Regions from separate parts of the Streptomyces vinaceus genome, predicted to be linked through region 1. Evidence: riboswitches for the same ligand, from Rfam matches in the RefSeq annotation. Region 1 holds a riboswitch; each other region holds the start of a gene.

Region 1 (2,254 bases):
TCGGTGGGCTCGGCGACGCAGGCGCCCGCGTGCCGCCGGGTGGTGACGAAGCCCTCGGACTCCAGGGTCCGCAGCGCCTCGCGGACGGGGACGCGGGAGACCCCGTACCGGCGGGCCAGCAGTTCCTCGGTCAGCCGGGAGCCTGGTTCGAAGACCCCCGAGACGATGTCTTCGCGGATTGCCGTGCATACCGCGTGCGCAGGAATACGCAAGTCCGGACCTCCGCCTATTTCCGACTGCCGACCGCCTTACGGGGACTCTATTGCACCGGGCGATAAATTCCGAGCGCGGACGGAAAGAGGAGATGTTTACGGCCAGCACGAAGGCCCCGGCTCGGGGAGCCGGGGCCTTCGGGGAAGAGCGGGGTGCGGGTGGCGCGGATCAGACGTCGACGCCGTGGCTGCGCAGGTACGCGACCGGGTCGATGTCCGAGCCGTACTGGGCGCCGGTACGGGCCTCGAAGTGCAGGTGCGGGCCGCTGGAGTTGCCGGTGGAGCCCGACAGGCCGATCTGCTGGCCGGCGGTGACCTGGTCGCCGACGGAGACGCTCAGCGAGGACATGTGGCCGTACTGCGTGTACGTGCCGTCCGCGTGCTTGATGACGACGTTGTTGCCGTACGCGCCGCCCCAGCCCGCCTCGACCACGGTGCCGACGCCGACCGCGTGCACCGTGGTGCCGGAGGCGGCGTGGAAGTCGATGCCGGTGTGGCTGCCGGAGGACCACATGCCGCCGCCCGCGTGCCACTGGGTGCTGACGTAGGACCCCTCGACGGGGGCGACGAAGGTGTTGAGGCGCTTGCGCTCCTCCTCGCGGGCGGCGCGCTCGGCGGCCTCGCGCTCCGCCTTCGCCCGCTCCTCGGCCTTCTGCTTCGCCTCGGCGGCGCGGGCCTTCGCCTCGGCCTCCGCCTTCGCCTTGAGCGCCGCGGCCTCGGCCGCGTGCCCCTGGGCGTCGGCCTGCGCCTCGATCTGGCCCTGGAGGTCCTCGGCGGTCACGACGGCGTTCAGGCCGGTGTCCTCCATGGAGGGGGCCTGGTCCGACGCGGCGAACGCCGGGCCTGCGAGGGAGCCGACGACACCGGTGGTGGCGAGGGCGGCTATGCCGGCGTAACCGGCGGTCTTGCGGCTCAGACGACTGGAACCACGGTGCTTACCGGCGGCACGACTGCCAAACGCCATGAAGGGGCTGATCCTTTCCTTCCTTCTCGCCTACCGGGTTAGCTGACGGGTTCGGAGCAGGAAGGTCTCCTACGGACCCCCTCTGGCGAGGCGGTCCGATTCACCCCAGGGACGCATGTGGGTCCCCGGCTCCCCAGGCTCGCGCCTGACGGGGACTCGGCGATCGCTGCCCGGTGCCGCGGATGCGGCGGGTACAACTGACGGACAGCACGGCCGACGCTAGGCGGATCATCAGTCAATCGCCAAACAGACACGCGTTTTTGTTGCATACGCCACACCCCATACGAGCAACCTCTCCACGAAACAGACAAAAGGGGCCCCGACGGACAAGCCGCCGGAGCCCCTTGAGATGCGCGTCAGTTGGTGACGACGGTGACCTCACCGATGCCGAGCGCCCGCACCGGCTCCTCGATCTGCGCGGCGTCGCCCACCAGGACCGTGACCAGGCGGTCCAGCGGGAAGGCGGCCAGGACGGCCGAAGTCGCCTCCACCGTGCCCGTTTGGGCCAGCTGCGCGTACAACCGGGCCTGGTAGTCGTCCGGAAGCTCCTGCTCGACCTGGTCGGCGAGCGTGCCCGCGACGGCCGCGGCCGTCTCGAACTTCAGCGGGGCCACGCCCACCAAGTTCTGCACCGCCACGTCCCGTTCGGCGTCGGTCAGGCCGCCCTCCGCGAGGGTGCGCAGCACCTTCCAGAGGTCGTCGAGCGCCGGGCCGGTGTTCGGGGTGTCCACCGAGCCGCTGATGGCGAGCATCGAGGCGCCCTTGCCGTCGGCCGTGGAGCGCAGCACCTGACCGAAGGCGCGCACGCCGTACGTGTACCCCTTCTCCTCGCGCAGCACCTTGTCCAGGCGCGAGGTGAGGGTGCCGCCCAGGCAGTACGTGCCGAGCACCTGCGCCGCCCAGACCCGGTCGTGCCGGTCCGGACCGATGCGGCCGATGAGCAGCTGCGTCTGGACCGCGCCGGGCCGGTCCACGATGACCACGCGCCCGGTGTCGTCGGCGGTGACCGGCGGGACCGGGAGCGGCTCGGCGGAATCGCCGGTCCAGGCGCCCAGGGTGTCCCCCAGGACGGCGTCCA
Region 2 (2,254 bases), 620 kb from region 1:
GCGCACGCGGTAGCGCCGGTGCGGGGCGTTGGACTCCAGGTAGTCCGCCACGATCGCCTCGCGCTCGACGCCCAGTGCGAGCAGGGTGACGGCGATCGACAGGCCGGCCCGGTCCTTGCCGGCCGCGCAGTGCATGAGCGCCGGGACGCTGTCCTCGGCGAGGGCGTGCACGACCCGGCTGTGCTCGGCGGTGCGGTTCTCGATCATCGCGCGGTAGGAGTCGGCCATCCGGTCGGCGGCCTTTCCGTCGCCGAGGAGCCCGCGGAGCTGTTCGACCCCTCCGTCGCGGACCATCTTCCAGAACTCCTTGCCGTCGGCCGGATCCGACAGCGGGATGTTGACGTTCCGTACGCCGGGGAGCTCCACGTCGAGCCCCTCCAGGGCGTGGTCGGCGTTGTTGCGGAAGTCGAAGATGGTGTGCAGGCCGAGCGATGCGAGGAATTCTGCATCGGTTTCGGTGGCATGTGCCAGATGTCCGCTACGGAACAGTTTTCCCGGCTTGACCCGGCGCCCGTCGGTGGTCGGCAACCCGCCCACGTCACGGAAGTTGCGCACTCCTTCGAGTTCGGGCTCGGGTACGGGCTCCGTCAGTGCGGGCCGGGGTATCTGCTGGGTCACGGGGCACTCCTCCGCATCGTGGCGGTCTGTCCGAATTACGCTACTTGGCACCAACTTGCCATTGCCGGAGGCGAGATCGGACCCGGCCCCGTGAGCCAGATCATACGGTGACCGTGAGTGCCTGATCACCGAAGTCGAATGGCCCGGCCGGAGCGGTTGTTGGCGCCGGGGAATGGACGGAGGGTGACCGGAATTCCGTCGGATTCCCCGTTCTGTGAATCCGTCAGGAAATTCGTGGCTTGTTCCGCGTGCCTCAACTCGATTACCTTCGCGATCGATCCGGATGGACCGCCGAATCCTGCCGCCGTCCGGAAACCGCACCCGACTATTCACGCGCGCGGCAGGAGCGGGGGAACCAGGTAGGCCGCTGTTCCGGATCTTTCGGTCCGAACAGCTCGGGGTGAAGCCGTTCATGTTCCGTTCATGCGCGGCCGGACATCTCCAGTCCGAACCCGACAGCTCACCTCGCAGGCGACGGAGAGGAATTCGCCATGCCTGCAAAGGGTAAGCACCGACGTCCCAAGTCCCGTTCCGTGGCGCGCGGCTTCGCCGTCGCGGGCACCGGCGGTGCGGCCCTCGCGCTGCCGCTGCTCGGTGCCGCCGGCGCCCAGGCGGCTCCGGCCTCCGCACCCGCCGCGGCTCCCGCGCAGGCCCCGCAGCTCCCGGCGGCCCCGGTGTCCGTGCCCACCGCCGTCCAGCAGGGTTCGCCGGCCACTTCGGCCGTCTACACGGTCGTGCCGGGGGACTACCTCTCCAAGATCGCCCAGGACCGGCACCTGGCGGGCGGCTGGCAGCAGCTGTACGCGGACAACCGCGAGGCCGTCGGCAGCGACCCCTCGCTGATCCACCCCGGGCTGAAGCTGACCCTCGCCGCGAAGGGCGTCGAGGCTCCGGCCGCCGAGCCGGCCCCGGCCCCGGCGAAGAAGTCCTCGCACGCGGCGGCGGACGAGAAGGCCTCCGCCCCCGAGGCGGCCCCCGCGGCCCCCGCTGCGCCCGCAGCGCCCGCCCAGAAGAGCGCCACCGCCCGGTCCGCCGCCGGTGCGGTCAGCGCCGCCGGCTTCGTCGCCCCCGTCGCCGGTGGCGGCATCTCCACCCAGTACAAGACCCCCGGCGCCATGTGGTCCAGCGGTTACCACACCGGTGTCGACTTCATCGCGAGCTCCGGCACCACCGTCCGCGCCGTCGGCGCGGGCACCGTGGTCTCCGCGGGCTGGGGCGGCGCGTACGGCAACGAGGTCGTCATCCGGCACGCGGACGGCAAGTACTCCCAGTACGGCCACCTGTCCCAGCTCTCCGTCTCGGTCGGCCAGAGCGTCGCCGGCGGCCAGACCATCGGCCTCTCCGGCTCCACGGGCAACTCCACCGGCCCGCACCTGCACTTCGAGATCCGTACCGGGCCGTCCTACGGCTCGGACATCGACCCGCTGGCCTACCTCCGCTCGAAGGGCGTGAGCATCTGACGGCTCCCGTCGTCAGCGGGCCGCAGGACACGTGAGGCCGGGACCCGAGGGGGGTCCCGGCCTCACGCGCTGTTATTCCGTACCGACCAGGTGGTATAGATCACGGCCCGTCAACCCCTGCCTACGGTGGCGTAGGTCACGTGTCGGGGTGAAGGATGTGTCCTCGTGGCAGCGAC
Region 3 (2,254 bases), 2.6 Mb from region 1:
AGGGCCCGAATACCCGCCTTCCGGTACATAGGACCCTTGACCGCCGGCACACATGCCGCCGCCCGGCGCGTGGGGGGACGACGCGCCGGGCGGTCGGGCTGCCGCGGCGCCGCACGGGCGGCCGCGGGTGTCACTGCAGGATTCAGCTGAGCTTCAGCTTCTGGCCCGGGAAGATCAGGTCGGCGTCCGAGACGATGTCCTTGTTGAGCTCGAAGAGCTTCTCCCAGCCGCCCTTGACGCCGTTGGCCTCGGCGATGGTGCCCAGGGTGTCGCCCGCCTTGACCTCGTACGAGCCGTTGCCGGTCTTGACGGCCGGGGCCTCGGCGCGCTCGGAGCGGGTGACCGGCGCGGGGGTCTCGCGCTTGGTCTCCTTCTTCGGCGCCGTCTGCTTCGGCTGCGTCTTCTTGGTCTCGGTCTTCGTCTCCGTCTTCTTCGGGGTGTCGGTCGCGCCACCACCGGTGTAAGCGGAGTTCGAGAGGCCCTTGCCGCAGACCGGCCAGGCGCCCTTGCCCTGGCCCTTGAGGACCTTCTCGGCGATGGCTATCTGCTGCGACTTGGAGGCCTGGTTGGCCTGCGCGGCGTACGACTTGCCGCCGTACGCGGCCCACGTCGAGGACGAGAACTGCAGGCCGCCGTAGTACCCGTTGCCCGTGTTGATGGACCAGTTGCCGCCGGACTCGCACTGCGCCACGGCGTCCCACTGGGAGGCGGTGGCGGCGGAGGCCGAGCCGGCCGCCATCAGGGGGGCGGCGACGGCGACACCGGTGACACCGGCGAGCGTGACGATGCGGGCGGCCTTGGAGGCGCGGCGGTGCTTGCCCTTGCCGGAAATCAGCATGGAGTTCTCCTCACCGACGCCTGCGAGGTGAGCTGTCGGGTTCGGGCTGATGAGTGCCCGGCCGTGCGGTGTGGCGCACGACTTAACCCCTAGCCGTTCCCCTGCCGTCTCTCAACGGCCGGTCCCGGCGCCTACCTTGGTTCCCCCGCTCCTGCCTTCGGCGCTTGACGCGACGACTGTTCCCCCCGTCCGCCGGCAGGATTCGGCGATGCGGTCGAAGGAGCCCGCGGTGGCGGGCGACTCAGAAGGTAGACAGGTCCCTCCCCGATGTTCAACGAGGAACACCGGGGAGAAACGGGCCCTACTTGCGCCCCTCCCGATGGCATTTGCGCAGGTGAGGGCGGGGTTTGCGGAAGGTCACAGGCGGGACACGCCAGTTGACCGGAAGAGACACATGTCTCACTTGCAGATAACGGACATTCAGCCTTTTCTGGGTGTCCGAAGTGCCGCTATTTTCAACTTAGATCCAGATTCTGACCGGGCTTGATCAGATCTGCGTCATCGCCGATGACCTGCTCATTGGCCTGGTAGAGCGCGTTCCAGCCGCCCTTGACCCCCTTGGCAGACGCGATGGTCGCCAGACTGTCGCCCGCCTGGACCGTGTACGAGGGGTCTGACGCCGCGTCGGATGTGACGGGCACCTCAAGAGCGGGCGCACCACGGTGCTTGCCGACGCCGGAGGGGTCCGGGATGCCGGCCGGGTCGGTCGTGGCACCCGGGGTGCCCGGGGCCGACGGGGAAGCGGGGGCGCTCGGGTCGGCCGGGGTGACCGGAGCGGTCGGGTCCGGGCTGCCGGGCGTGGTCGGGGTCCCCGGGGCGGTCGGGTCGGAGGGCGCCGTCGGGGTGCCCGGGGCCGTCGGGTCGCCGGGGGCGCCCGGGAGCACCGGGGCGCCCGGCGAGGTGGAGGGGGCGTCCGGGTCGGGCATGACGGGCAGTCCGCTGTTGGGCGCGAGCGGCGCCGGCGGAAGCGTGAAGACCGGGGACGGGGTCGGGGTCGGGGCGCCGAAGTCCTGGGGCTTCGCGCCGGAGCCGCCCGCCGGGACGGAGTCGTCGGGGCGCGAGGGGCTCGCGCCGATCGGACCGAGGGTGCCGGGCAGGCCCGGGTCGACGGCCGCCGCGGGGCCCTGCTGGGTCAGTCCGGCCGACTCCGAGCAGTGGCCGAAGGCCGAGGGGCCCTGGGCGCCCAGCACGCGCTCGGCGACGGCGATCTGCTGCGAGCGGCTCGCGAGGTCGGGGCGCTCGGCGAACTCCAGGCCGCCCGAGGCGTTCCACTGCTCCTGCGTGAACGAAAGTCCGCCGTAGGCACCGCTGCCGGAGTTGGCGCTCCAGGAGCCGCCGCTCTCGCACTCGGCGACCGTGTCCCACGTGGAGGCCTCGGCCGCGCTCGCGCCGGTGGCGGCGAGCAGGGGCAGGGCC

The links. A riboswitch is a leader RNA that binds a small molecule or an ion and turns the genes downstream of it on or off. The one in region 1 is predicted to bind cyclic di-AMP.
Region 2: another riboswitch for cyclic di-AMP. It lies ahead of CP980_RS05795 (M23 family metallopeptidase); the one in region 1 lies ahead of CP980_RS08360 (M23 family metallopeptidase).
Region 3: another riboswitch for cyclic di-AMP. It lies ahead of CP980_RS20200 (LysM peptidoglycan-binding domain-containing protein); the one in region 1 lies ahead of CP980_RS08360 (M23 family metallopeptidase).

The regions. Positions count from the first base shown of each region.
Region 1 covers NZ_CP023692.1:1,916,788-1,919,041, forward strand. Annotated here, with positions in the region: gene CP980_RS08355 (GntR family transcriptional regulator) at 1-212, opposite strand, end outside; gene CP980_RS08360 (M23 family metallopeptidase) at 382-1,176, opposite strand; cyclic di-AMP (ydaO/yuaA leader) riboswitch at 1,190-1,348, opposite strand; gene CP980_RS08365 (M16 family metallopeptidase) at 1,533-2,254, opposite strand, start outside.
Region 2 covers NZ_CP023692.1:1,298,716-1,300,969, reverse strand. Annotated here, with positions in the region: gene CP980_RS05800 (tyrosine-protein phosphatase) at 1-591, opposite strand, end outside; cyclic di-AMP (ydaO/yuaA leader) riboswitch at 931-1,107, shown strand; gene CP980_RS05795 (M23 family metallopeptidase) at 1,110-2,078, shown strand; gene CP980_RS05790 (SGNH/GDSL hydrolase family protein) at 2,244-2,254, shown strand, end outside.
Region 3 covers NZ_CP023692.1:4,470,351-4,472,604, reverse strand. Annotated here, with positions in the region: gene CP980_RS20200 (LysM peptidoglycan-binding domain-containing protein) at 143-838, opposite strand; cyclic di-AMP (ydaO/yuaA leader) riboswitch at 841-1,011, opposite strand; gene CP980_RS20195 (LysM peptidoglycan-binding domain-containing protein) at 1,294-2,254, opposite strand, start outside.